DNA from 4 places in the Thermicanus aegyptius DSM 12793 genome. Region 1 is predicted to be linked to each of the others. Evidence: riboswitches for the same ligand, from Rfam matches in the RefSeq annotation. Region 1 holds a riboswitch; each other region holds the start of a gene.
The links. Region 1 has a riboswitch for S-adenosylmethionine ahead of THEAE_RS0115975 (2,3-diketo-5-methylthiopentyl-1-phosphate enolase). Riboswitches for the same ligand answer to the same signal wherever they lie in the genome.

Region 1 (7,302 bases):
AAAAACCCGCCGATGAAAACCGACGGGCAGCTTTAAACGCATCCTTTTCATTCTCACCAAACCTGAACTTACTTCGTCGATTCCACTTCTTTGACGGTTACGCCCGACAACGTATCTTTAACCGGGCAGATTTTTTCGATATGGCCGATCAGTTCGCGGATCTTCCCCACATCCGAAGGAGAATCGACCTCTATGCGATAACGAATTTCCTGAAATCCCGGCCTTACGGCAGGGTTCTTCTCCATGAAACCGTCCGGATCCAGGTCCCCTTCAACATGTACCTTAAAACCGTTCAGTTCAACTTGGTGGGTCTTGGCATGAATCGATAAAAGAACCGATAAACAACCACCCAAGGCAGCCAAAATCAACTCGACCGGATTGGGACCTTGATCCGTCCCTCCTAAGGATTTCGGTTCATCGATGACAATCCTCTTGTCTCGGATCACCGCTTCGGAGCGAACCCCTTCACCTGACCAAAGCACGTCTGTCTGAAATGTGATCTTTGCCACAGATTATTCCTCCTTCTCGTTTTAGCCTTTCCAAGCATTTATGGATTTCTGTCTTCTTCCAATTCCTTCAACCGGTCCGTATAACCCTGACGGCTTCCGCCCCATCCCGAAACATATTGGCTTAACTGATTTGCATCATGGATCATTTCGATTCGGTCACTTGGAACTCCGGATCTTCATAAGGATGCGCGATCCAACCGGACTGATCGATGAAAAGACGGATGGCGACGACCTTTCGATTTTCCAAAAGCGTAAAGAAATGAGGAGTATTTTTCGGAACGGAGATCACATCGCCTGCCTGAAGAACCGCGTTAAAATAACCGATTTCGCTCGTCCCCTTGATCGTAAATGTCCCGTTTCCGGAGACGATCGCCCTGACTTCATCATCACTATGGGTGTGGATCTGTTCGAACTTCTTTAACAGCTCCTCCAGATTAGGCGTTGCTTCGGATAGTGAAATCACATCCCATTTCACATACCCATTCCTTTCAGCCAGGGAGCGGATCTCCTGATCAAATGCGTGAAGAATCTCTTCCTTTTCCTCCTCGCTTACGTTGTATTTCTCCCTTAAACCTGCCGGCAGTTTACCGGCATCCCAACGTTCATAGAGAACTCCCTGTCGGGCCAAAAAATCTTTCACCCGCTCTTCATCCTGAATCTTCTCACCGGTCTTCCGAATGACAATTTCGGCCATTTTAGCTTCCCTCTCTTTCATGTTTCGTTTTATGGAAATGGAGTTTCCTCCCTTTTCCCAACGATACGTCGGCAAATGTGTGAATCGGCAACAGCCCGAGGCTCTTCATCTGGAGAAGCTTTACGTGGTAATCAAACAAGAATTCAAAAGCCTCCAGATGCTTCTTCGCCTCTTCGGGGTTCCTACCCCACGCGTAAATACCATGGCGCCGTATCAGGATACCCGGGGTTTGCGGCCGAACCGCATCCCTCACCAACTGCGCCAGGGTGGGAATGTGGGCCTTATTTTCGACGATGGGGAGACGGATGGCGCCATCCTCTTCCCAGATATTGAACGCTTTGATCAGTTCATGCCCGGAAAAGAGAATCTCCCCATGATCCCCGTAAAGTTCGGAGAGGAGATTGTTGGCCACCGTATGAACATGAAACACGGCACCCGTATCCGGCAGGCGGTCGTAGATGGCCGTGTGGATCATTGTCTCGGCGGATGGTTTTAGCCGGGTAGGGAATACAGGTACTCCATCCCGATCCACAAGAAGAAAATCCTCGGAAGTCTGAAGACTCTTATCTTTTCCGCTGGCGGTAATCACAATCGCCCGCTTACCGTCCTCACAAGTCGCCAAGACGGAGAGATTGCCGCTCGTGGCAGGAAACCATCCCCGGGCAGCAAAACTCTCTTTCACAACCCGGAGACTGTGGACGGCGCTCATTATCTCTTCCATGGGTTCACCCCGCTTTTTCCGATGTATTCTGCAGATAATCGATCACGTCGTAAAAGGTTTCAAAGGGGACATAGGGGATGGAGAATTCTTCGCATTTGATTCGGAGAAAGTCGCGGGCGATCACCCGGTCGGCGATCCGAGCCGCCGCCAGATCGGTTATGCTGTCGCCGATGACAATTCTTTCGTATTCTTCCTGCGGAAAGGACCGCAAGAGGGTTGTCTTGCACATCCCGCAATCACGATGGCACTCATCATCGCAAGGATGAGGCCAGAGGATACGAATCTTCTCCCCGCTAAAATCACTGCCGTTGCAATAGATATCCCCATACGGGATGTCATAGGGGACAAGCAAGGGGTAGAGGAAAAAATCGATCCCTCCGCTCGAAATAAGCAGCCGTATTCCTTCTTCTCTCGTAAATCGGATCAACTCAGAAAACCCCGGCCGAATCTCCGTATGATGGAGCACGTAATTTCGGATCTCCTCTTCTTTTGAGACCGGAAGCAAGGAAAACATCTTCCCCACTCCTTCCCGAACACTTACCCGCCCTGCGAGAATCTCCTCCTTCAACTTCTCCCATTCCGGAGGCGCAAACTCCCTCATGATTTGAATGATGGTATCCTGCACCGTAATCGTCCCGTCAAAGTCACAAAAAAGTACCTTTCTCCTTCCTCTGCTCATCCCTCAACCACCCCCCATTTCTCAATCGCAAGGCTTAGTTTTACGGAACGGGCCGCGGCTTCCCGGAGAGAATAACCTGCCATAATGGCTGAGATGGCATCCAGGAAAGCCCTTCCCCCTGCGGTCGATCCTTGCGGATGACCATGAATCCCTCCGCCCGCATTGATCACCAGGTCAGGTCCAAAATCCCTGATCAGGACAGGAACGAGGCCGGGATGAATCCCCGCCGACGGCGCCGGAAGAGAAGGTTTGATATTCCCATAGGGACGGCGCAACCGGTCCGCAACCGACAACGATTCCTCTTTAGGCATAGCGACAGAACCATAGGGAGAGGGATAGAGGACAATGTCCGCCCCTGCCAAACGAAGAAACTTGCCTAATAGAAGGGAAGAGGATACCCCATGTTCCGGAGATGCGTATATCGCTCCGGCAAACGCAGGATGGGCAAGAATGGGAACCGGGATGTCGGGGTCCGAAGCCAGGCGATGGAGAATATCTAGGCCGTACACAAACACATTCAGGAGAAGGCCGGAAGCACCCGCTTCCACCAACCGTTTCGCCCTGTCCACCATTTCGTTCACCGGCCCTGTCAGGTTGACAGCATAGAGGGCCTTTCTCCCGGTCCGCTCTTCTCTTTGACGATTTAACGCTTCAAAACGCTTCACCCTTTCGATGGCGGGAGCTTTCCCATCTGCGAAAAAGATCTCGTCATCCTTTACCAGATCTACGCCGCCTTCAATCTGTTTCCTGTACTCTTCCTCCAACTCATCGAGGGAAAGACCGATGCATTGTTTAAAGATGCTCATCAGGAGGGGTCGATCCTTCATCTGCAGCAAATCCCGAACCCCCTGAATTCCAAAACGTGGGCCCGGAAATTGGGAAAGGAGGGAGTCGGGAATGTGGAGATCCAAGAGTTTGATCGAACCATCCAGGGATAACTTTCCGAACACCGTGGTAAGAATGGATGGAAGATCAGGGGTCACGTTGACGATCGGATATGCGATGGTAATTTTCCCCACGGGCTGCTTCCCTTCTTCCTCCGGAAGTGGGACGACATCGACCACTTTCCCCAAATGTTGCGCCATGCTTTCCTTTTTCTCACTCGGCAGCTCGGTCCATGTCCCCACCGTAAGCCCGACGGCAATCCCTTGCGCCTTTTTGTATAGATCCTTTTCCCCTTTCAGCAGGTAAGTCGCCAAGATATATTCCTCATCCAACGACAATCCCATCACCGCCTTTTTTTACAAAAATAAAAACCTCTTTCGTTCTGAAAGAGGTTGTAGAAACAATATCCCACACCCTTATCTTTCAGAACATAACGTTCTGCAGGAATTAGCACCTTACCTTCACTCCTGAAAGGATGGAGATCCCCCCTACGATCCCTGGGAGAAGCTCCTCCTTCCAGTCGTTTAGCCCATAGGTATGGGCAGCAGGTTGCCGGGCGTCATCGGGCCAGTCCCTCAGCCTTCTCTGGATAAGAGTAATTCTTATTTTCAATTGTCACTCGATGGTCATAACTATAAACGCAGCATACTTCTCTGTCAATCCCCAAAATGTCGCTATTTTTGCATTTTTTCTGATTTCATCCACCTCCCTTGAGATCATCACCGAACCTTCCTGCAATCTATCCGCCTTTTCTGCAATGGGTTGTGAACCGATCCCATGCTGGCACAAGATTTATATCTGCAAACATTCCACCTCTCACCTTTAAATTTTTCCCTTGACAAACGTTGAGAAAAAAAATAAATTAATCACCAAAACCAAGTGAATTTGATTCTGATTCTCATCAAATCGCTTGGGGCAAATGTATGGATGTAAAAACCGAATAGAGTTTGACCGATTCGCTCTTATCAAGAGATGGCGGAGGGACTGGCCCAATGATGCCCGGCAACCTGCATTTCCCTATACGGGGTGACGGATCGGAGAGGACGGCAGGATGTTCCTGCACGAAATCTTTGTTTCCGGTCACAGCAAGGTGCTAACTCCTGCAGAACGTACCGTTCTGAGAGATAAGGGGTTGGATAGATTTTAAACCTCTGCCCTTTCAGAAGGGTCAGAGGTTTTTTCATTTCACACGAAAGGATCGATGGGAATGGCACATTATCATCCTCTAAACGAAGCGGAAGCGGTAGCCTATGCGAAGCGCCTTAGGATCTTCCCGGAAGATGCCCGACTAACCGCCCGGGAAATCGGCGATGGGAATCTAAACCTGGTATTTCGCATCCAAGAAGAAGCTACGGACAGAAGCATCATCATCAAACAAGCGCTCCCTTACGCCCGGGTGGTCGGGGATTCGTGGCCCCTTACCCTGGACAGGGCACGCATCGAGAGCGAGGCCCTCCACATGGAGGAAGCGCTCTGCCCCGGTTCAGTCCCGAAAGTATATCATTATGATCCGCATCTTGCCCTGACCGTCATGGAGGATCTCTCCTCCCATATCGTGTTAAGAAAAGGGCTGATCCTTAGGCGGCGCTATCCAAAATTGGCCCAGCATATCGGAACCTTTCTGGCCAGGACCCTCTTTTACACCTCCGATATCGCCTTAAACTCCCGAAGGAAAAAAGAACAGGTGGCACAATTTATCAATCCGGAGATGTGCCGCATCACCGAGGATCTCGTTTTCACCGATCCATTTTACAACGCCGAGACCAACCGGTTTAACCCGCTCATTCTCGAAGAGGTGCGCAAAATCTGGAGCGACGGCAGATTGAAACTTGAAGTGGCGGCTTTGAAAGAAGGGTTCCTCACCCGAACTCAAGCCCTGATCCACGGGGATCTTCATACGGGGAGCATCATGGTGACGGAACAGGATACCCGGGTGATCGATCCGGAATTCGCCTATTACGGGCCGATGGGTTTTGATATCGGAGCGGTACTCGCCAACCTGTTCTTAAACTTCTCCGCTCAAGAAGGCTTAACCGACGACCCTGCTGAGAAATCGGAGTATCAGGTGTATCTTCTCAGGACGGCGGCCGAAATCTGGTCCGTCTTTGAAAGGAATTTCCGCCAGTTATGGTGGAATGACGGATTGGAAGCCTTCACTTCCGTTCATGGATATTTGGACGATTACCTGGAAAGGATCCTCCAGGATACCGCCGGGTATGCCGGCTGCAAGATGATACGCCGCGTCATCGGTCTTGCCCATGTGGCCGATCTGGAATCGATTGAAGATCCTAAACTCAGGGCAAAAGGAGAGACAATGGCTCTTGCCATCGGCAGGGAACTGATTCTGGCACGGCATGGAATCCAGAGGATCGAAGATATATTGCAAATCGTGCAATCAATCCGGGAAGAGAGGATTGCCTCATGACCCATTCCTTTATCCAATCGGTTCAATGGAAAGAGAATCATCTCCTCCTTCTGGATCAGAATCGGTTGCCTGAAGAAACACGCTATCACAAAATTGACACGATCGAAGAAGTATGGAAGGCCATCCGGCAACTCACGGTCCGGGGAGCTCCGGCCATCGGCATCACGGCCGCCTACGGACTCTATCTGGGAGTTCAACATCTCTCTTACGGAAATGTACCGGAACTGATCGAGGACCTAAAAGGAAAGGCGGAATTCCTCTCCCAAGCGAGACCTACCGCTATTAATCTTCGCTGGGCACTCATGCGTCTGCTCACCAGGGCGGAGATGGACGGCGCCCATGGCTGCTCGACAGAGGAAGTGAAAGCGGGCTTATTGGCGGAAGCCCTTCGGATTCAAAAAGAAGATGAAGAAACATGCCGCCGGATCGGCGAGCATGGACTAACATTACTGAAAGACGGAATGGGCATCCTGACCCACTGCAATCCTGGAAGCCTGGCGACGGCCAAATATGGAACGGCCACCGCTCCTATCTATCTGGCCCGGGAACAAGGGATGACGCTTAAGATTTTTATTGATGAAACCCGCCCCGTCTTGCAAGGCGCTCGCCTTACCGCATGGGAACTGATGCAGGCAGGCATTGATTCGACGCTGATTTGCGACAATATGGCGGCCCTGGTGATGGCTAAAGGGTGGGTCCAGGCCGTCATCGTCGGTGCCGACAGGGTGGCGGCGAACGGGGATGTGGCCAACAAGATCGGGACCTATGGACTGGCGATATTGGCGAAAGCCCACAACATTCCTTTTTACGTGGCGGCCCCCCTATCCTCCTTTGATCCTGAGACGCCAACGGGTGAGGAGATTCCCATTGAAGAAAGACCGGCGGAAGAGGTGACCGAGGGCTTTGGCAAGCGTACCGCCCCTGTGGGAATGAAGGTATACAATCCCGCTTTTGACATAACCCCTTCTTCCCTCATCACGGCCATCATTACGGAAAAGGGCATACTCTATCCCGATCAAGACGGATGCTATGGAAAAGCGATCAAGGAGATCCTGGGACGAAAATCCCAAACCTTATCCTGATCCCTCCGAATCCCATAAAAGGAGGGCTGTGCCCTCTGTGCTGTTCGGCATTTACCTGACGGCCGCCTTACAGCGGGTATCCGGCCTTAGAGTTTCTCCACCTCCGTGAGTGCTTGGTCCAGTTCCTCTGCCGCTTGTTTCAGAGTCTTTGCATCCAAGGGAGTAACTTCCACCCCTGCCCCAATCGTCTTAAGAGACCTTTCCGTCTTTTCATAAAGATCGCCGGACTTCTCTTTTACCCCATCTTCGAAGCTTTTCCATTTCTCTTCCAGTTTTTGCCCCAGTTCCTTTACCTTCGCAGCATCAT
Region 2 (7,302 bases), 1.1 Mb from region 1:
GATGGCGTCAAAGCCCATGCCGATCCCCAGAAGGGGTCCCAGGAAACCGACGAAGGTGATAAACGAGGGTAAGGTTCCATTGGAGACGGTAAAGATCTTTAGGAAGAGATCGTCGGGAAGGATGGTATTGCTCTTCGGCACCGCATCCCGGATGGAAAGCCCCGCCGTGTAGAGGGAAGCGATGGTTGTCAAAAGGATGAGGAGGAGGAGGATATTGAACCGCCAGCTTAAGATATGGTCGGCCATCTCCTTCTTGACGATGACCCAAAAGGGCCGGTTTTTCGTTCCTTCCATTTACTGCACCCCCTCAAAATAGCGGTGGTAGATTTCATCCAACCCAAACTCTTTTTGTTGGAAATGGCGAATCGTCTTTCCGGTCGAAAGAAGATAGGATAAGATCTTCCCCCCCGACTTCCGCCCGCAGCGAATCTCAAGCCGCTCCCCTTCCCGTTCCACCTGGGTTACGCCCTCCACCTTCCTGATGGCTTCAAGGATCTCCTCCTCCACTTGGTCGATCTCCACTTCCAAGAGGGAGTCTTCCTCCGGGAAGAGCTGCCGGGAGAGCTCTTCGACGGTGCCCAGGGCGATAAGGCGTCCCCGGACGAAGAGGCCGACCCGGTCGCAGATTCTCTGCACCTGGTGCAGGTGATGGGAAGAGAGGAGGACGGTAATCCCCTCTTCTTTGCTTAACGTTTGAATTAAGGCGAGAAAATCCCGCACCCCTTCCGGGTCTATTCCCAGGGTGGGCTCATCCAGGATGATCAGCTCCGGTTGTTTCATGAGGACATCGGCCAATCCTAACCGCTGCCGCATCCCCCGGGAGTAGGTGCCCGCCTTCTTTCCCTGGGCTTCCGTCAGTCCCACCCGCGTGAGGAGATTATTGGCCCGTCTCTCCCCTTCGTCTCGGGAGAGGCCGTTCAGCTCGGCGGTGAAAAGGAGATTCTCCAGACCGGTCATCTCTTCATAAAAGCCGACGTTGTCCGGGAGGTATCCCACCCTCCTTTTTACTTCCAAAGGTTCCCGGGTGGCGTTGTATCCCAATACATGGGCCGTTCCTTCCGTCGGTTCCACGAGCCCGAGAAGCATCAGGATCGTGGTTGATTTGCCGGCACCGTTGGGCCCCAAGAAGCCGAAGATCTCCCCTTTCTTTAAGGAAAGGTCCAGGTGGTCGACGGCGGTAAATTCCCCATATCGCTTGGTTAATCCCTCCAGCTGAATAACGTTCTCCATCCTTACCTCCTCCCGTACTTCCGGATCACCCAGTAGAGTCCGGCCAGGATGAGGAGGATGAGGAAGATGCCCACCCACCCCCACAGGAGAGAGGTTTTTACCGCCACCCGGAAATCGGCCCGTGAGGAGATCTCCGGCGCCTGGGCGGTGATGCTCACGGCGTAGTCTCCGGCAATCGCTTTCTTATCGGCCTTGATGGTGGCCGTCACCTCTTTCGACTCACCGGCGGCGAGCTGGTCGATCTTCTCCGGAGAGAAGGTGACTTCCCAATTGATGGGAGTATCCGGCTGGAAGGTGATGTTTTTAAGCGGCGCCGATCCGGAATTGGTCACCTGCAGGGTAAGGCTCCTCGTCCCTCCTGCCGTAATATCCGTGCTTAAAAGCCCGGAGGGGGTGGAGAGTTTCATGTCAAAGGTTCCGGTGACGACCGCCTCCAACTCCAGGGAAGCGGAGGTGCTCTTGGTGGTTGCCTTGACCGGGATCTTATAGCTGCCCGCCTTCACCTGGTCCGGCGGGTCCAATTGGACGGAGATGCTTTTGGTTGAGCCGGCCGCCACGCTCACCGAGGTAACATCTTTGCCATCGACGGAAAAGGTGGTGTTCCAACCTTCCGGTGCCGTCGCCGTGAGGGCGTAGAGCTGCTCGTCGGCCGTCCGGTTGCGGAGCGTTAATTCATATTGGAAGGTCGATTTGGAGTTTCCCTCCATGTTGGGTTGATCGGCGGTCAGCTCCGTCTTGTAGGTTCCCTCCTCGGTGACGGTAATGGCCAGGGGAAGTGAAGCGCCCTGATTGGTATCTACCAGAAAACGATAAGTTCCCTTGCTGATCTGTAGAGGCACATTCACCTGCAGGGAGAGAGTTTGCTGGTCTTTCGGCATGACGGAGATTTCATCCACCTTATATCCCCCCGCCGTCGCCTCATAATCCCAGTTGGCCGGCGGTTTCATGGTGAAACGGACCGTCTGGATCGCATCGGTGTTGTTCACCACCTGAATCGAGTAAGAGACCGATTCTCCAGGGGTGACGGAGAGGCTGGTATAGGGGGTATACAAGGTGATCGGGGCAGGGGCTGCTTTCAGGAGGGCCCCTCCTCCAAAGCTAAGAAAGAAGAGCAGGGCGATGAGCCCGGTGGCGAAGATTCGCCGCTTCATAAAAAGATCCCTCCTTTTATTCATCCAAATCTAAACTCAGTACGTAGTAAAGATAGAGATGGATTTATTCTTTCTTTGCATAAAATGGGATTTTTCTTGCACCGATTTTTTTGTATAGTAGAAGCGGGAGGTACTTTTCGCGGTGGATACGGAGGATAAAGGGAGGAAGTAGAATGATAGAACGTGAAGAATCCGGGCGGAATCCGGGAAGCCCCGATGAAGCGCTGGTGAAGGGGCTGAAGGAAGGCCGTCTATCATCCTTCCAGCAATTTTATGAAGAATATAGCCCTTTTCTCTATCAAATCTCCTTAAAGATGTTGCATGATCCCATGGAAGCGGAGGATCTGACCCACGATCTCTTTATCGAAGTGATGGAACGCATCCATCAATACGATCCGGAGCGGGGCAGTTTTCAAGCATGGCTGGCCGTCCTCTCCCGCAGCCGTTCCCTGGATCGCCTGCGCAAGAAAAAGCCCCTTTTGGTGGAGGATATCGGGGGGCTTTACCGATCCCAGGCGTCGGCGGAACGAACCGAGGAGAAGGCGATCCGCCGTCTGGAACAGGAAATGGCGGAAGAAGCCATCCACAGGTTGCCGGATTTGCAGCGGCAGGCGATCGAGCGTTTCTATTTTGGATCGAAGACACACCAGGAATTGGCCGAGGAGTTGGGACGACCTCTGGGCACGATTAAATCGCTGCTCCGTTACGGGCTAAAAAATGTCCGGAAGCAGCTGAGCCAGGTAGGCTGGCTGGAGGTGACGAGCGGTGAACCGAAACGGTAACACCTGCCTACAGCAGGAAGAGATGGTCGATTATGTGGTAGGCAAGCTTCCCCAGAAAGGGAGGATTCGGGTCGAACAGCATCTCACCCGCTGCCTTCAATGCCGCCGGCAGGTGGAAGGATGGCGAACTCTCCTCTACGCCCTTCCGGCCGCCCAAAGACCTCCGCGCCGCCTGAAACGGAGGCTCATCTTCTCCTTTCTTCTGCGAAAGGGGATATTTCGGAACGGCAGGAGATGGGTCACCCGCTTTTTCTCCTTTCCCTTGAGGCATAAACGTGCGGTTCTCTTTTCCTTTCTCCTCTTCTTCCTTGCCTCCGGGAGCCTCTTGCTCTGGCAAAACCGCCCGTCCTTCACCCCGATCACCCTGAAGGAGCCGCCTTACGTCTCGACCGTCCCACAGGGCGGCGGCAATTCGCCGTATACAACGGTATCCTCCCTTGGAAAGGAAGAAGCACCCTTTACTGCCGATTATCCTTTTATCTTTGATCCCCTGACGGTCCGCTATGACGTCATCTCCCTCCAGGATGAACAGGTGCATGGTTATGTATGGATCAACAGCAATTCTCAAGAGGTGCTCCTCATCATGGAGGAAGTCCTCCCTCTCGCGGAAAAGGATTACCAAGTCTGGATGAGGGAGAAGAGAAACGCTTCCAATCTGGGCCTCTTACAGATCGAAAAACGGGGGGCTCATCTCTATTACCAGGGAGAGGCTTCTCAACATGGAGAGGGCATGACGATCTCTTTGGAACCGAAAGGCGGGAGCCTCATCCCAACCGGTCCGGACCAGTATGTGGTCCATTTCCGCTAATCCGATTTTGCAAAATTTTGCTGTATTGACAAATCGACAAGATCTCTATATACTCTTCTCATCATCTGAATAGCACTTTCTTATCCAGAGTGGTGGAGGGACTGGCCCGATGAAACCCGGCAACCGTTCTTGGCGAAGCCAAGAAAAGGTGCCAATTCCTGCAAGGCGGAAAGACCTGTCTTGAGAGATAAGAAGGGACCGGCGTGAATCGTTCCCCCTCTTTCTCCGAGGGGGTTTTCTTTTGTCGCCTTCTCTCCAAGAAAGGAGCACCGGCGGGATGATGGATGGAACGCTTCGCTCATTCAGAAAAAGAGAAGAAAAGGAGTGGAATATTGCATGAAAAAAGGCCTCATTGTGATCCTTCTTACCTCCATCCTGGCGATCCTCGCAGGATGCGGAAGCCAAACCTCCGGAAAGGCGTTAAGCCCCGACAAGTTATTGGTAGGGGTAACGGCCGGCCCCCATGAGCAGATTATGGAAAAGGTAAAGGAAGTTGCGGCGAAGGATGGGCTGAATATTACCTTGAAGGTATTTAACGAATATGTGATGCCCAATGTGGCCCTGGCCGAAGGGGAATTGGATGTGAATATTTACCAACACAAGCCCTTCTTGGAGCAGATGAAAAAAGACCGGAATCTTGATCTCACCGATATTGCTCCCACCGTCAATTTCCCGATGGGCATCTATTCCAAAAAGGTGAAGGATGTGAAGGAGATCCCCGACGGCGGAAAGATTGGCCTCCCCAACGATCCGACCAATGGGGCACGGGCCCTCATCCTCTTCCAGCAGGCGGGTCTCATTAAGCTGAAGGATGGGGTCGGGGTGAAAGCGACGGTGAAAGATATCCAGGAGAATCCCCATAACTACCAATTCGTCGAATTGGAAGCTTCCCAGATTCCCCGCCAGTTGGACGAGCTGGATGCGGCGGCGATCAATACCAATTTTGCCATCGAACATGGGTACCTTCCCAGCCGGGATGCCATCGTGCTCGAACCGAAGGATTCTCCCTGGGTAAACGTGATCGTGGTTCGCACGGAGAACAAGGATGATCCGGTGCTTCAGAAATTGATTAAAGCGTACCATTCCGATGAGGTGAAGAAGTTTATCGAGGAGAAGTTCCAGGGGTCGGTCGTCCCTGCGTGGTAAACGAGCAGATGAGAGGAGAATGCCTGAAAGGGGTGAAGTGTATGATCCGATTGGAGAATCTCTCCAAAAGCTATGTGAGCAAGAATGGGAATGTGGAGGCATTAAAGGATGTATCTCTCCATGTGAAAAAGGGAGAGATTTTCGGGGTGATCGGTTACAGCGGAGCCGGAAAGAGCACGCTGATCCGCACCGTCAATCTCCTGGAGAAGCCTACAGCGGGCAAGGTTTATGTAAACGGGGTTGAGCTTACCTCCCTTCCCCCGCATGAATTGTTGAAAGCTCGTCGAAAGATCGGCATGATCTTTCAGGGATTTAACCTCCTGAAAACGGCGACGGTGGAGGAAAATCTGGCGATCCCGTTGAGATTGGCCGGCCTCCCCCAGGAGGAAGTAAGAGCCCGGGTGGACCGTTACCTTTCCGTGGTGGGCTTGGCGGAGAAGAAAAAAGCTTATCCGGCACAGCTTTCCGGCGGGCAGAAGCAGAGGGTCGCCATCGCCCGGGCCCTCTCCTTTGAACCCGAAGTTCTCTTAAGCGATGAAGCCACCAGCGCCCTAGATCCGGAGACCACCGAGGCCATTCTGGATCTTCTCTTGGAGATCAACCGAAACTTCGGAATCACCATCCTCCTGATCACCCACGAGATGCATGTGGTCCAAAAGGTGTGCGACCGGGTGGCGGTGCTGGAGGCGGGGAAGATCATCGAGGAGGGAAGCGTGGTGGAGCTTTTCACGCGTCCTAAGGAAAAGACGACACGCAAATTTGTGGAGAGTCTCTTCCAGGTTAACCCCTCGCCCCAGATTCTTGAGCAATTTTCATCCTATGGGATCCTGGCTACCCTCTCCTTCGTAGGGGGAACTTCGGGGGAACCGGCCCTCGCCAAGGTGAGCAAGCAATTTGCCGTCTATCCCAACATCTTGGCAGGCCACGTCACCACACTAAAGGACTTTCCGTTCGGAAAACTGCTGGTCCATTTTGAAGGAGAAGAAGAAGAAATCCGGAACGCCTTTCGCTTCTTAAAGGAAAGCGGCGTAGAGATCGAGGAGGGAAGAGCCCATGTTCGAAAGCTTGAGGCAATTTCTTGAGGATTGGGGGGGATCGATCTGGGAAGCGACGATCCAAACGTTTCAGATGGTAAGTATCTCTCTCCTGATCTCCATCCTGTTGGGATTACCGTTGGGCATTCTCCTGGTGTTGACCCGGCCTAGGAGAACCTACGCCAATCCCGTGTTGTATCAGTCCCTAAACGCGCTCATCAACGTGATCCGTTCTTTGCCTTTTATCATCCTGCTCTTCTTCATCCTCCCCTTTACGAAATGGGTCGTCGGGACGACGATCGGGGTTCAGGGAGTGATCGTCCCTCTGGTGGTTTATACCGCTCCCTACATCGCCCGCCTGATGGAAACCTCCCTCCTGGAGGTGGACCGTGGGGTTATCGAGGCGTATGAGGCGATGGGGATTCCCACGCGTTCCATCATCTGGCATGTGATGGTCCGAGAGGCACGCCCCTCCATCATATTAGGCCTTACGATCGCCACCATCACCTTGATCGGTGCCACGGCGATGGCGGGACTTGTGGGAGGCGGTGGATTGGGGGATCTCGCGTATCGCTTCGGATTTCAGCGCTATGAACCTCAGGTGATGTATGGAACGGTTCTCCTCCTCATCCTGATCGTCCAGGGACTGCAATCGCTGGGAAACCTCCTCTCCGCCCGCCTGAAGAAGGATTAATTTAACCTCTCCATCTCTTCGTCATCGATCTCAAAATTGGCGTAGACGTTCTGGACATCATCCGATTCTTCCAAGCGGTCGATCAGTTTCAAAACCTTCTCGGCCTCTTCCCCCGCCACCTTCACCGTGGTGGTGGGAACCATCGTTACTTCGGCGGAGGAGATGGGGATCCCGGCGTTCTCCAATCCCTCCCGAACTTTTTCCAATAGGTCCGGTTCCGTATAAACGGTAATCTCGTCTTCCTCTACCTCGACATCCTCCGCTCCCGCGTCAATGGCGGCCAGCATGACCGCTTCCTCATCCACCTCTTCTTCTTCGCGATCGATCAGGATCTGTCCTTTCCTTTGAAAGAGGAAAGAAACGCATCCGCTCTCTCCTAGATTCCCGCCGTGGCGGGAAAAGATATGCCGCATCTCCGCGGCGGTTCGGTTCCGGTTGTCCGTCAGGGTGTCGACCA
Region 3 (7,302 bases), 500 kb from region 1:
AACCCTTTTATGGCAAGACGAGGAAAATTCTTCTTTTCTCTCCTTATCCTGTTCATATGTTCTGACCACATGAGATAAGGCTCGGATATGTTCCGGGGTGGTACCGCAACACCCTCCGAGGATGTGGACCCATCCCTGTTCCAAAAAATCGCCCATCTTTAATGCGAATGATTCCGGTTCCTCATGGTAATGTCCTTCCTCATCCGGCATTCCTGCATTGGGATAACAAAGGGTAAAAGGAGGATTTAGAGAGGAGAGGGTTCGCAGGTGATCCCTCATCTGTTCCGGACCGGTAGCGCAGTTGATCCCGACCGCCAAGGGATGAAGATGTTGGACGGAGGTATAAAAGGCATCAATGCTCTGCCCTGCCAGCATCGTACCGGTCGGTTCGATGGTACCTGAGATGAAAATCGGCACTTCCTTGCCGAACTCTTGGAACGCCTCTAGGACCCCTCTTCCTGCCGCCTTTACGTTAAGTGTATCCTGGGAGGTTTCGATCAGGAGTGCATCTACTCCCCCCTCCAATAAGGCTTTTGCCTGTTCCTTATATTCTCGGGTTAATTCATCAAAGGAGAGGCCTCCGGTGACGGATAGAGCCCTCGTGGTAGGTCCCATGGATCCGGCTACGAAAGCATGTTTACCTGTTTCTTCTTCATAGATTCTGACTGCTTCCCGAGCGATTCTGGCCCCGGCCAGGGTAATCTCATACGCCTTTTTCCTTAAACCATATTCAGATAGAACGAGGCCCGTTGATCCGAAGGTGTTGGTCTCGATAATATCTGCCCCGGCCTGGAGATAAGAGAGGTGAATCTCTTTTATCCTCTCCGGGGCTGTCAGGTTTAATACTTCATTACACCCTTCGTAACCCTCTCCTCCGAAATCCTCTGCGGTTAATCCCATTCCCTGAATCATCGTTCCCATGGCTCCGTCCAGGAGGAGAATTCTTTTCTTTAATTCTTCAATCAATTTCACCGCCACTTAAATTCCCTCCTTTATGCGGCGTGTCAGTTCGGCCGTGATCGAATAACGTAAATATGGAGTAATCAGATAAAAACCATTAAACCATTTCTTCCCATACTGAATCAGGGAATCGGCCAATTCAATTCCTACCTGTTCCGCCTCTTTTCCCTCTTTACCAGAAAAAAGCTCCACATGCTCATCCGGAATGAAGATCCCGGGGACCCCTTTAAGAAAGAGGGCATTTTTATGGGAAACGATCGGCATGATACCGAGAAAGACGGGAATTTCGGGATTCATTTCCCGGGAAAACTTCCCTAACGCTTCGATCGCCTCCTGGCTATATACAGGTTGGGTGAAAAAGAAGCGAGCTCCCGCCTCCACCTTCTTCATCATTCTGCCCCTATGGGGGATATGATTCTTCCCTGAAGCCAGAGCCCCTCCGTATAGGAAATGGGTTCTCTCCTCCTGTTTTACTCCTGTAAAGAGTATCCCCTCATTCATCTTTTTTACTTTCTCCATCAGCCCGATGGAATTCAGTTCAAAAAGAGATTTCGTCTGCGGCATATCCCCCATCTTCACCGGATCTCCGGTGACGATGAGAAGATTCGTTATTCCCAGGACATGAAGACCGAGGAGATAAGACTGCTGTGCGAGAAGGTTTCGGTCCCTGCAGTTGATATGGACGATTCCCTCGATTCCTACTTCATCCTGGAGCCGCTTTGCCACCGCCATATTTGCCACCCGGGAATGGGAGAGGGAATTGTCCGCGATTGTAATCGCATCGGCTCCTGCCTCTTTAAGAGCATGGGCCCCCCTTAAATAGCGGCTTAAATCCGGGTTCTTGGGTGGATCAAGCTCCACCACGATGCTCGTCTCTCCTTTTCTTACCTTCTCAAAAAACTTCCCCATCCTTCTTTATCTCCTCTCCTTTTTGCCCATGAAAAAACCCCTCTCGATAAGAAGAGGGGTTTCTCCTCTTATCTTTCAGAGCATAAGCTCTGCAGGATTTGGCACCGCGTTTTTTAAAACCGGTTGCCGGGCATCATTGGGCCAGTCCCTCCGCCACTCTCGATAAGATGATTTCGCAGTATATAATTGTAGTATACAATAACCTATACATGCATAGGTGTCAAGACTTTATCCAAGCATCTATCGAAAAATTGTTGCGTGGATCCCACAGCAGAAAAGAATCGATTCCTAATTCTTTACCCGCCCTGACCTGGTCCAACACCTGTATCCCTGTGTAACGGATCCACTCTCCTTTAGGTAAGTAGCTGGCGGTAAAATCTTGATACCATGGGCGGATCGTCGCCGTCTTAATCCCTTGGGCATGGAGCGCCGCATCCTTTTTCTGAGCATCAAGGATCGTACCTCGAATCACCTCGTAAGGATGAGCATCCGGTACGGCGATCCCAAAGGTATATTTGGCATAATGGGAAGGATACGCCATCGGGGAGATATAATCCACTTCCGGTGTAATCAGCTCCCACCTTTGCCCAATCCCCATATCGTCGCTAACGGATGGGACGAGACCGAAGACGTCCGCCGAAAGAAATACCGGATAGGGCTTCAGATTCTCCCGCACATAGCGAATGAAATCCCGGATGAGTACCTCCTTCGTCCTACCTTGGGGATTGTAATAAGAAACTTCGGCGTCAACTTTTTTCCCATTTTCAGGAAACCTTACGTAATCTAATTGTATCTCATCAAAGCCCTTTTTAGCCGCTTCAATGGCTACGGAGAGATTGTAATCCCATTGTTCCTTTCGATAGGGATCTACCCACATGATCCCTTTCCGGTCCTTCCACACGCCGCCTGTCTTCTTTTGCAAGGACCATTCTTGTTTTGCTCCGGCCATATAAGGATCTTTAAAAGAGACAATTCTGGCAATGGTGTAGATATTTTTTTCATGAAGTACTTCTAAAACATGATCAATGTCCTGAATATAGCGGGTATGATCCGATTTGATCTCATGGACAAGAGGAATGTTGGAACGATACGTAATATCCCCCTTATCCTCTTTCACATCGATCACCACCGCATTAAGTTCAGATCGGTCGAGGAGGTCAACGATCTTTTGAAATTTCTCTCCCCCTGCAGACCAGCCGGTCATATAAACCCCTTTCACCTTATAGGGGATCTTCATTCTCTTCACTTCCATAGGGGATGGAGAGCGAAGGGCATCTTGCCACTCTGCGGAAGTATATCCTTTCCCTTCTACCGGACTCTCCCCGTTTCCTTCCGCGAAGAGTGGGTTCCCTATGAAAAATGAAGAAGAGAAAAGGAAAAAAATGAGAACGGGAGGAAAAAAGATTCTGCCGAATCGCCGTTTCATGGTCCGCCTCTCCTTGTACATGAACATCTCATTGGTATTCGATCAATATTTTCTCTAAATGTAGCTCTTTTCGATCCATGAGGGAAATCGGATCTCCATCGACATCTAGAATGGGTCGTAAAGGGGAAGTGGGCATGAAATAGAGAATCTTTCCCACTCTGCCGTCACTCAACAAAACCGGTGTACCCAATGGGAGCTGAAGTAAGGATTGAATCAAGGTATGGAGATAACCCGTATCAAATTGATTCGTCATCTCTACCCTCATTTGCTCCATCACCTGAAATGGGGAGCAGGCGGTTCGATAGGGTTTCGTTGAGGATGCGGCGTGAATCACATCGGCAATGGCCACAATTTTCGCGTATGGATGAATTTTCTCCCTCGTTAGGTTTAAAGGATAGCCTGAACCATCAAGGCGTTCATGGTGTTGTAAAGAAGAAAGAATCACCCCTTCCGTGATCCCTTTCACGTTCTTTAACAACTCGAAGCCGTAAACGGGATGGCGGCGGACCTCTTCCCACTCCTCCTTTGTCAGAGGACCTTTCTTTTGCAGGATGGAAGACGGGATCTTCACTTTCCCCAAATCGCTTAGAAGCCCGGCCAACCCGATCTGCATCCATTCATTTTTGGGAAGTTTTGCACTCCGTGCAATGCCAACCGATAGCAATGCCGTCCCGACGGCATGATAGGCCTGGTAATTCTTTGGGCTATTCTCCTGAAAGGAGTAAAGCCAGCCGGTGCTTCCTTCCGTTTTCTCTACCAAAGGTTTTAACCACTGCCGGATTTCAGCGACGGAAAGAGATCCTCCTGCCATAAGCCGAATGAAGATCTTCTCCATCTCTTTGACCGCATGACGGAAATCCTTGATGAAGGACGATTCTTGTTCCCCCTTGGGAGAAGGAGAGGAATGATCTTTTTTGGTCCCGTGTTTGCCCTCACCTTCTCTGCTTTCCTCCTCTACCGAGATCGTTTGGATCTTAAAGGCGAGGAGAAATTCCACATCCTTTTCCCTTAAGGGATGTCCTTTTTGATAGAGTAAACCTCCAAAAGGAGATAAGATGTCCTTATCCAATTTTTTCCCGATCATCCCCCGGCTGACTGGAATTTCCGGCATTGGAATCTTCCCTTCTTCGTCGTTCCTCTTCATTTTATTATGAATACGGCGAAACAACAATACGCTAATTCTCATCCACACTATTTTGTACACGGGCGACGGTAGCCACTTTCTCTTCATCATTCTCCAGGCGAATTAGTTTTACCCCTTGGGTATATCGGCCCATGGTGGAGATGTTTTCCACATTAAGTCGAATTACAACCCCTGTTTGCGTAATGATCATCACATCCTCTTCTGCGCCAATCACCTTTATGCCGACAATGGGACCATTTTTCTGGGTTACATTTAAGGTCTTAATCCCTTTCCCTCCCCGGCTTTGCGTCCGATATTCGTCCAACGGAGTCCTCTTCCCATATCCATTTTCCGTCACGATAAGGAGGGAATCCCCTTCCTCGAGGATATCCATATCGATGACCTGATCTCCCCTCTCCAATTGAATCCCTTTTACACCTGCAGCAGTTCTCCCCATGGGGCGTACCTCTTCTTCTTTAAACCGGATCGACATTCCCATCCTGGTGCCTAGAATAATCTCTTGATTTCCATCGGTGAGGCGAACTCCAATCAATTCATCTTCTTCTTTGAGCGTAATGGCGTAGAGACCATTCTTTCGGATGTTCTCAAACTCACTGACGGGCGTCCTCTTTACCAAACCGTTCTTCGTAGCAAAGAAGAGAAAATTGTCTTCCCGGTAATCCTTCACCGATACAATGGTCTGGATGGTTTCCCCTTTCTCGATCTGTATCAGATTAATAATTGGAATTCCCTTTGCGGTGCGGCCGTATTCGGGCACTTCATAAGCCTTAAGACGGTAGACCCGCCCCCGATTACTGAAGAAGAGGATGGTGCTGTGACTGTTCGTCGAGAGAAGATGTTCCACGAAATCATCTTCCCTCGTTCCTATGGCTTGAATCCCCCGTCCTCCTCTACGTTGGCTCCGGTAGGTATCGGAAGGAAGGCGTTTAATATATCCCGAATGGGTTAGGGTGATCACCACATCTTCTTCCTGGATCAAATCTTCGATCTCCAGTTCCGCTTCATCGGCGGTGATCTTCGTCCTTCGTTCGTCATTATATTTCTTCTTAATCTCCAGTAGTTCTTCTTTAATCACTTCATTGAGTCTCACAGGGGATTCCAAAATCTCTTTCAAGTCTTTAATCTGCGCCAGTAATTCCTCCAATTCTTCCATGAGCCGTTCAATGGACAGGCCGGTCAGTTGTTGCAGGCGCATATCAAGAATCGCTTCTGCCTGCGGTTCGGTAAAACCTAAGGGAACCTTGCGCCCTTCAATTGTAAAGGTCTCTGCCATGAGGTTTCCCTTTGCTTCTTCTCTATCTTTCGCGGATCGAATGGGACCCTTTCGGTCGACCAAATCATCGACGATGTCGATTGCCTTTTTCAACCCGTCTACAATGTGTTTCCTCGCTTCCGCTCGTTTCAGATCATATTCAGACCTGCGTCGGATGACTTCTTGCTGGTGTTTAATATATTCCTTCAGCATTTCGGCCAGGTTTAAGATGCGGGGTCTCCCATCGACCAAGGCCAGCATGATGATCCCAAAGGAGGTTTGCATCGCGGTCAGCTTATAGAGATTATTCAAGATTACCTTTGCATTGACATCCCGGCGCAGTTCGATGACGATGCGCATCCCCTCACGATCCGATTCGTCCCTGAGATCGGTAATTCCATCCAATTTTTTCTCCCGAACCAATTCGGCAATCTTCTCAATCAACCTTGCCTTATTCACCTGATAGGGGAGCTCGGTGACGATAATCCTTTCTTTCCCGTTGTTATGTTCTTCAATCTTTGCCTTCGCCCGGACAGTGATCGAACCCCGTCCCGTTTCATAGGCGCGCCGGATCCCATCTCGTCCTAAAATTAAACCACCCGTGGGGAAATCGGGACCAGGGATTTTTCTCATCAACTCCTTCACGTCCGCCTCCGGTCGTTCGAGGAGAAGGAGAACTCCGTCGATCACCTCCCCCAATTGGTGTGGCGGAATATTGGTCGCCATCCCCACAGCGATGCCTGAAGCGCCGTTTACTAGAAGATTAGGAAAGCGGGAAGGAAGAACCTTCGGCTCTTGTTCGGAACCGTCGTAGTTATCCTGAAAATCGATGGTCTCTTTTTTTATATCCCGTAAAAGTTCCGTGGCAATCTTGGAGAGGCGGGCTTCCGTATACCGCATTGCCGCCGGAGCATCGCCATCCACGGATCCGAAGTTTCCATGTCCATCTACCAATTCATAACGGTAGGAAAAGTCTTGAGCCATGCGAACCATGGCATCGTATACCGCCATATCACCATGGGGGTGATATTTACCGATCACTTCCCCGACGATCCTGGCCGATTTCTTATGGGGTTTATCGGGAGTCATGCCCAATTGGTGCATCGCATAAAGAATGCGCCGATGGACGGGCTTTAATCCATCCCGAACATCGGGAAGTGCCCGGCTTACAATGACACTCATGGCATAATCCATAAAAGAGGTTTTCATTTCTTGGCTTATGTTTATTTCTTCAATTCTGCTTTCCGGTATCATCGTATCCTCCTAAATCTCAACTGGCCTGATATGTATCTAGTCCCCATCTTTTCCACTATACACTACTTTTTATCAAGAGAAAAGAGGGGGGCCAATCCGCCGCAGGAAAAGGCTGTTCTGCAATCATACGTTTTTGATGGGATAAAACAGCTTTTTTCGTGCTTGAATGAAACGGCGAAAATTCCCGCACCATAAGAAAAAGAGGAGATCTCTCCTCTTTTTTCATTTCAGTTTTCTTTAGACTCTGTAAGGTAAAAGTAAAGGATGGAGGTAAGGCATATTTCAATTAGCCGGTTATTTTTCGAACGCATAAAGGTTGCCCAACGGTTATACGTCGAGATTCCTTACATAATGGGC
Region 4 (7,302 bases), 310 kb from region 1:
TTTTTCATCCTTCTTCCCCCTTCTTTTCCTTCCTCCACCTTCTCGCGACAACATGTACTTTTTTCTATCCTATCAAATGGGGTTGAACTCGTCTAGGCGCCGTAGACGGCCACCCGGTTTCTTCCCTGATGTTTCGCCCCCACATACATCGCCCGGTCTGCGTTCCGCATCAGGGAGAGGGCATCCTCCGCATGTTCCGGATAGGAGGAGATGCCGATGCTCACCGTGATCCGAAGATAAACATCCGCCCCATCCCCCAAGTCTTTTTCAATGCGTAGGCGCATTTTTTCCACCTGCATTCGGATTCTCTCCGCAATCTCCACCGCCTCTTTGGAAGAGGTTCCCGGCAGGAGTATCGTAAACTCCTCCCCCCCGTAACGGGCGACGATATCCTCCTTCCGCACCGAAGCCTTAAGCTGTTCCGCCAATCCGATTAAAGCCCGGTTTCCCGACAAATGTCCGAAGGTATCGTTAATCTGCTTGAAATGGTCAATGTCGATGATCAGCAAACTTAGGGGTCGATGGTTCCTTTTTGCCTCCTCCACCTGCTCCTCGATCGCCTGGGAAAAAAAGCGGAAGTTGTATAAGCCGGTGAGTTCATCGGTAACACTGCGCCGTTCGGTGTAAAAAAAGGTTTGGGCGTTGGCGATGGCAATGGCGGCCTGATTGGCCAAAATCTGAAACAACGTGAGATCGGCACGGGAATACGCCTTTTCCCGCCAGCTTCCTATGAGGAGAAAACCGATGAGACGAGCATCGTACCGCAAGGGGGTTACGGCCAATGTGCCGCATCCTTTAAGGGAACCTAGAAGTCCCTCTCTCCTTTCACAGTCGATAAAAAACGGTTCCTTTCGATGCGTAAGCTCCGGCAGGATGCCTGATTCCTCCAGGAAAAAGGGGGATCGGATTAATCCGGTTACCTTTTCCCTCCCCTCTCCATCGGTGATCGCAGGGCGAAACTCCTTCTCATTTTCCCTCAGAAAGATGGAAAAAAGATCATAATGGAACAAATAGCGAAATCCCTGCTGAACGGCAGAAAGGGATTGTTGGAGATCCAGCTTAGAATTTAACGCGACAGAGAGGTTGTACAGCCTTTTTAATCGCTCCACCGTGATGCTCTTCTCATAATAGAGGCGAAAAAGAAGGGCAACGCCCATGACGGGGATGGCGAGAACCAGAAGCCCCTGCAGATTTAATTCCCTAAAAATGAGATAATTTAACCAGCCAAAAGGAACAGCGATCAGGTATGCAAGGAGAATCCAACGGATCGGTTTCCTTAAGTCCATGGAAGATTGACGGATAAACCGATAATAAAAACGGAGTAGAAAAATCTGAGTCAGGAAAAGGACCCCACTAAAAGACAAGAACCATATAATATCCCAAGGGCCTACAGGCCAGGGATGAAGCCTCCCTCCGATCAAGGAATAGAAGCCTGCGGCCGTTAAGGTAGACCAAACATACATGTTGGCGAAATAAAGGGAACGGATGAATGGATTGCCCAGGGCAAGGAGGATGAGAAGTCCTACAGCCCCATAGATCGTCGCCGCTACGAACGGCCCGTAATGAAGAAAGATGGGAATCACGAGAATCAGGGCTAATGAGATGGGGATCTTATCGATAAAAAATTCGTACTTCATCATCAGAAATAAAAGAATCGAATACCCCATCAGGGCAAACGCCTCTTTTCCGGACATTTCCGGAAAGTCCGTCCAAAAGAGAAATCCAAGGGTACCAGCCGTAAGCAAGGTAAAAAGGGTTAACCATTTCCCTCTCTTTCCCTCCATGTCCTTCCCTCCTTCCCGTTAGTTCTATTATACAAAAAACATACTAAAAAGAATAAAAAAAGTTCAGCCTGTTAACAAGCTGAACGGTTGGCCGCATTGCGCAAATCAATGAGAATGGGAAGAGGTCCCGACCCTTCCAGAAAGGAATGGGGCTTTTCCTCCTCCCCACCAGGGTGAAGAGAGATTTCAAACCCCCATTTCCCCCGGGAAAGCCGTTTCAGGATGGAAAGGGTGTCGTCCCGGGAACCGAAATCGATGGCGATGAACTGAACGGGAATCCCTTTGAGCCAGGACATCCAGGTGAGCGAACGAACCACATGCTCCACTTTCTGTTCCGAATCTTTGAGAAGAAGGATAAAGCGTATGGGGGAGGGATTGGGGCGATACCACCAGGAGAGGATTTCCATAAGGAAAAGAAGAAGGGAGATGAATCCATAGGTCGCAAGGCCTATAAGAATCATAACCTCCATCGAACCACCCGCCTTTTTACCACCATCCTATGCAGGCGGGCTTATCCCGGTGCCTAGTCCTTATGCCCTTCCTTCACATACGAGAGTTCAATCCAACCTTTCTTCAGGGCTTCCACAACGGCCTGCGTCCTGTCTACGGCCCCCATCTTCAGCAAAATGCTGGAGACGTGGTTCTTCACCGTCTTATCGCTGATGCCCAAGGTCTCCGAGATGGCTAAATTGCTTTTTCCTGCCGCCAGCAGGCGCAGGACGTCTTTTTCCCGATCGGTCAGGCGATCCCATGTTTTTTTATCCTGCATCGGCATGCGTGGATGCAGCTCATTTACCGCATCTTCATAAAGACGGCGATATTCTTTGATGAGCATTCCCGTCACCTTGGGATGTATGTAACAATCGCCGCTCGCCACAGCCCGTATTGCTTCGATGAGGGCCTCCGCATCCATCTCTTTTAACAAATAGCCGGAGGCGCCATTCTGCAGCGCACGATACACATATTGTTCATCGTCATGGATCGAGAGAATAATCACCTTAACGCCCTGGATCTCCCGGGTCACTTCCCGGGTTGCCTCCACTCCATTTAAGACCGGCATGTTAATATCCATCAGAATCACATCCGGAGAGGACTTCCGTACGTGGTCCACCAATTCGGAACCATCGCTCAACTCTCCGATCACCTCCATGTCCGGTTCCATTTCGATGATCCGCTTTAATCCATCCCGAAAAAGGGCATGATCGTCTGCAAGAAGAATCCGTATCCGCTTTCTAGCCATGAGAATTTCCCCCTCCTTATCATCTCTCTCATCTCATCGTCCTCTTCTCTAAGTGTAATGGCTCTTCTCCTTTTTTTCCAGAGAAAGACGTGAAAAAATTGTAGTATGAGAGAGCCTCCTGAACGGGTCAATCATGAAGGAGGGGGAGAGGACAAGATGGGAACTTGAATGAGGATCTCTGTTCCCCGCCCCGGTTTGCTCCGAATCTCCATTTCTCCTTGCAATAATTTTACCCTTTCCTTCATGCCGATTAAACCGAAGGAATTCTCCTTCTTTAGGGCTTCCGCAGGCATTCCTTTCCCGTTATCTTTGATGCGTATGGTGAGCTTCAGAGGCTTAAATTCCAGGAGGACCTGAACCATGGTGGCCTCCGCATGCTTTATGATATTGTTGAGGCTCTCCTGTACCAGACGAAATATGGCCACTTCCGTCGTAGATGGGAGGCGTTCTTCCATACCCACCACCTTAAAATCGATATATAGGTGATATCGATCAATATAGGCATCTACAAATTTTCGAAGAGTGGGAATAAGCCCCAAATCATCAAGGGCCATGGGGCGAAGGTCATAAATGATCTTTCGCACGTCGGAGAGACTGTCCCGAGCCATCTTCTTTAAAACCTGCAGCTCTTTTCGTGCCGTTTCCGCTTCGTTCTGGTTCAGCACTTTCTCCACGATCTCTGTCCTCAGAACCAGATTGGCAATCGACTGGGCCGGACCGTCATGCATCTCCCGGGCTACCCGCTTTCGCTCTTCTTCCTGGGCTTCGATGATTTTAAGCCCAAAAATATGGCCGTTCTTCGCATGTTCCAGCGCTTCCGTCATCCGGGCGATATCTCCCTGCAAGTAGCCCAATACCACGCTTACCTGAGACAGCAGGTTATCCGCCTTTTCGATGGTACGCTCCACGGTTTTCAGGCGTCGCTCCAGTTCATCCCTCCGTTTCCTCAGGTACTTTTCCCGCTCGGATGCAAGCTTCAGATCAATTTGACATTGGTTCGCCTGTTCATAAGCCTCCCGTATATCTTGTTCATTATACCGTTTGAAATTATGGCTTACCTCCATGAGCCGAAGGCGCATCTTTTTATACTTCGCTTCCAGCTGGTCATAGTGGTGGATGATTCTCTCTACTTCGGCCTGTACCTGGTCCAGTTCCTTTTTCAGATTCCCACCCTCCAGCCGTGCATTCTCCGCAATCTCAAAAATCTGCTCTTTACTCTTCTCCATGGTTTCGATGGCGTGAAGGATGACCCGATCCAAGGCTGCGCTTTCGAAACTTACCTGATGCTCTTCTTCCCGTTCCATCTTGATTCCTCTTTCTGTACGGCTTGCTTTCATCTTATCATATTCTTACGAATTTGGCTTTTAAAATCGTAGAAGCGGATGGGGAAAAAAAAATCCCTTTGCAAAAGCGCAAGGGATTATCTCTCCGTTCGATTTTCTATATCTCGTCTATTTCGCCAACATGGAGGCATCCTGTTGCAACAAGTCCGCCTTATCGGTACGCTCCCAGGGGAGATCCAGATCGGGACGTCCGAAATGACCATAGGCCGCCGTCTGCTTATAAATGGGGCGTCGCAGGTCCAGCATTTTTATCATGCCGGCTGGGCGGAGATCAAAATGCTTCCGAACCAATTTGACCAGTTCCTCTTCCCCGATTCTCCCGGTTCCAAAGGTATCGATGCTGATGGAGACCGGCTGGGCCACTCCAATCGCATAAGCCAGCTGTACTTCGCATTTGTCAGCCAAGCCCGCAGCCACAATATTCTTCGCCACATAGCGGGCGGCATATGCTCCGGAACGGTCCACCTTGGTCGGATCCTTTCCGGAGAAGGCGCCGCCTCCGTGGCGCGCATAGCCGCCATAGGTGTCGACGATAATCTTCCTCCCGGTAAGGCCCGCGTCCCCCTGGGGGCCGCCAATGACAAAACGACCGGTTGGGTTGATGAAATACTTAGTCTCCTCATCCAAATAGTGCGCCGGTACGACGGGGCGAATCAAATGATCCATCAAATCCCGGCGAATTTCTTCCTGACTCACCTCAGGATCGTGCTGGGTAGATACGACAATCGTATCGACGCGGACCGGCGTATCCCCCTCATACTCCACCGTCACCTGGGTCTTCCCGTCGGGACGGAGATATTGGAGGGTTCCACTCTTACGCAGTTCCGATAATCTCCGCGCGAGTTGGTGAGCCAGGGAGATTGGAAGCGGCATAAGCTCGGGGGTTTCCTTGACGGCAAAGCCGAACATAAGACCCTGATCCCCCGCCCCAATCGCCTCGATCTCCTGATCGGACATTCTTCCCTCCCGGGCTTCCAACGCCTGGTTGACCCCCTGGGCAATATCGGGAGATTGTTCATTGATCGATGTGAGAACCGCACACGTGTCCGCATCAAATCCATATTTCGCTCGGGTATAACCGATTTCCCGGACGGTATCCCGAACCAGTTTTGGAATATCGACATAGCTTACCGTAGTAATCTCCCCAGTGACGAGAACGAGTCCGGTTGTGACGGAGGTTTCGCAGGCCACCCGGGCATTGGGATCCTGGGCAAGGATCGCATCGAGGACCGCATCGGAGATTTGATCGCAGATCTTATCCGGGTGCCCCTCCGTCACCGATTCAGATGTAAAGAGATGGCGTCCTTTCTTTAGAGCCATATGAATTCCTCCTTTTTCATATCTATATTCGCCGGTACTCGTTCCTGTCCAGGGCCGCATTTATCTGATCTTTAAACTTTCCTCACTCATAAAAAAAATTCGCCTGCTCCTCCCTCTAGAGGAAAAGGCGCTCCTCCTTTACCCTCTCTTATCTCCAGCTCCTTCCGGAGCCCAGGTTAGCACCATTTCACCAGGGATGATGACGGTTGCCGGGTTTCATCGGGCCTGTCCCTCCACCTACTCAGGATAAGAGTAACCGTGCAAAGATAAGTTTATTACAGATTGAAATCACTGTCAAGATGTTAGATTGTCACGTACAATGTCCAAAAGGTTCTTATTGGGCGGGGGGAGGGGTGACAGAGTAGGTTCCACGGATCATGACGTAGCTGTACCCGTCGCTTCCCGAATTCTCGATGGAAAGTCCCCGGCCGTCGCTACGGGGAACTAAAAGGAGATGGTTCAATGGAACGACCGCCCCTCCTTTTACGTCTTTCCCCTCCGTTACATCCGGGATGCCGTCTCCTTTCTCTCCGGCGATCACCTTTGCCGTTCCGCTACGGACAATTAGCTCCGTCCCCTCCATGGCGATGATCTTTTGCCCCTTCACCAACTTCTCCACGGTGAGCATGGAGGGGCCTGTCCCGCCGTTGATACCGCCTGCGGGAGGATTTGTACCGCCCCCTCCTGCTCCCAATTCCTGTTTCAAGCTTTCCTTGGCCGCATTGATCTGTTCATCGACATAGCTCTTCGTCACGATGGGGTCATCGGCAGAGCCGGGCACGCCCCCACTGTCGGCATAAGCGGTGGTGACAAGGAATATGAGCACCAAGATCATCCAACCGATTTTCCGTCCCGTGAAACTTCTCTTCTTTCTCTCCCGCACGTTTCTACCCCTTTCTATCACGTCATATCTCCCCAGTCGTTTCAACGCCATATCCCCTTATTCCCTTTCATTCGCCATCGTTCGGTCTGAAGCTCCAACCTCTACTATAATATACCTCGATCAAGGGAAAAAAGTTGCGCTTAGCGAGCGATCAAAACCAGATCCTTTCGACCAACGTGGCCATCTCGGCCCGGGTGGTCAATTTCTCCGGTTTAAAGACTCCATTTTCATAGCCCTCCACCACCCGAAGTTGAATGAGGAAACTAATCTCTTCATTTGCCCAATACTGAAGAGGGATATCCTTAAACAGGTAAACGGCCAGATAGGGATTTACATCCATCTTATCGCTTCCCTTCGCCGGTTTTATCTTAAGCCCCCGGGCCACCATCGCAGACATCTCCGCCCGGGTTAAGGGAGCATTGGGACGAAAGCTCCCATCGGCGTATCCACCGATCAATCCCTTCTGATAGGCGCTTATGATGACAGGATAGGCCCAAAAACCGGTGGATACATCCCTAAATGGAGAGCGGACCGAGCGGGACCCTGGCGGCAGGTCGATCACCCGGGAAAGGAGGGTGAGAAACTCCGCCCGGGTGATGGGTTGGTTGGGGCGAAAAGTGAGGTCGGAGTATCCTGTAATAAGCCCTTCTTTTGCCAAGGTGTTGATGGAATCAAAGGCCCAATGGTTGCCGATATCCCGGAAGGCCGATTCCACCTTCCAGAGCACGAGGC

Region 2: another riboswitch for S-adenosylmethionine. It lies ahead of THEAE_RS0110085 (MetQ/NlpA family ABC transporter substrate-binding protein); the one in region 1 lies ahead of THEAE_RS0115975 (2,3-diketo-5-methylthiopentyl-1-phosphate enolase).
Region 3: another riboswitch for S-adenosylmethionine. It lies ahead of THEAE_RS21735 (methylenetetrahydrofolate reductase); the one in region 1 lies ahead of THEAE_RS0115975 (2,3-diketo-5-methylthiopentyl-1-phosphate enolase).
Region 4: another riboswitch for S-adenosylmethionine. It lies ahead of metK (methionine adenosyltransferase); the one in region 1 lies ahead of THEAE_RS0115975 (2,3-diketo-5-methylthiopentyl-1-phosphate enolase).

What each region holds. Positions count from the first base shown of each region.
Region 1 covers NZ_KI783301.1:2,980,961-2,988,262, forward strand. Annotated here, with positions in the region: gene THEAE_RS0115950 (OsmC family protein) at 69-509, opposite strand; gene THEAE_RS0115960 (1,2-dihydroxy-3-keto-5-methylthiopentene dioxygenase) at 652-1,203, opposite strand; gene mtnB (methylthioribulose 1-phosphate dehydratase) at 1,205-1,924, opposite strand; gene THEAE_RS0115970 (2-hydroxy-3-keto-5-methylthiopentenyl-1-phosphate phosphatase) at 1,929-2,603, opposite strand; gene THEAE_RS0115975 (2,3-diketo-5-methylthiopentyl-1-phosphate enolase) at 2,600-3,820, opposite strand; SAM riboswitch class I at 3,902-4,084, opposite strand; SAM riboswitch class I at 4,448-4,619, shown strand; gene mtnK (S-methyl-5-thioribose kinase) at 4,696-5,913, shown strand; gene mtnA (S-methyl-5-thioribose-1-phosphate isomerase) at 5,910-6,995, shown strand; gene THEAE_RS21410 (hypothetical protein) at 7,082-7,302, opposite strand, start outside.
Region 2 covers NZ_KI783301.1:1,894,416-1,901,717, forward strand. Annotated here, with positions in the region: gene THEAE_RS0110055 (ABC transporter permease) at 1-294, opposite strand, end outside; gene THEAE_RS0110060 (ABC transporter ATP-binding protein) at 295-1,230, opposite strand; gene THEAE_RS0110065 (COG1470 family protein) at 1,233-2,381, opposite strand; gene THEAE_RS0110070 (RNA polymerase sigma factor) at 2,555-3,163, shown strand; gene THEAE_RS0110075 (anti-sigma factor) at 3,147-3,971, shown strand; SAM riboswitch class I at 4,049-4,165, shown strand; gene THEAE_RS0110085 (MetQ/NlpA family ABC transporter substrate-binding protein) at 4,308-5,117, shown strand; gene THEAE_RS0110090 (methionine ABC transporter ATP-binding protein) at 5,159-6,199, shown strand; gene THEAE_RS0110095 (methionine ABC transporter permease) at 6,171-6,845, shown strand; gene THEAE_RS0110100 (YebC/PmpR family DNA-binding transcriptional regulator) at 6,842-7,302, opposite strand, start outside.
Region 3 covers NZ_KI783301.1:3,482,742-3,490,043, reverse strand. Annotated here, with positions in the region: gene metH (methionine synthase) at 1-978, opposite strand, end outside; gene THEAE_RS21735 (methylenetetrahydrofolate reductase) at 979-1,869, opposite strand; SAM riboswitch class I at 1,935-2,038, opposite strand; gene THEAE_RS0118425 (putative glycoside hydrolase) at 2,090-3,295, opposite strand; gene THEAE_RS0118420 (HD-GYP domain-containing protein) at 3,324-4,406, opposite strand; gene gyrA (DNA gyrase subunit A) at 4,471-6,945, opposite strand; gene gyrB (DNA topoisomerase (ATP-hydrolyzing) subunit B) at 7,273-7,302, opposite strand, start outside.
Region 4 covers NZ_KI783301.1:3,289,778-3,297,079, forward strand. Annotated here, with positions in the region: gene THEAE_RS0117535 (DegV family protein) at 1-8, opposite strand, end outside; gene THEAE_RS22280 (GGDEF domain-containing protein) at 93-1,784, opposite strand; gene THEAE_RS0117545 (hypothetical protein) at 1,856-2,254, opposite strand; gene THEAE_RS0117550 (response regulator transcription factor) at 2,308-3,024, opposite strand; gene THEAE_RS0117555 (sensor histidine kinase) at 3,156-4,328, opposite strand; gene metK (methionine adenosyltransferase) at 4,476-5,687, opposite strand; SAM riboswitch class I at 5,833-5,940, opposite strand; gene THEAE_RS0117565 (hypothetical protein) at 6,022-6,615, opposite strand; gene THEAE_RS0117570 (S8 family peptidase) at 6,722-7,302, opposite strand, start outside.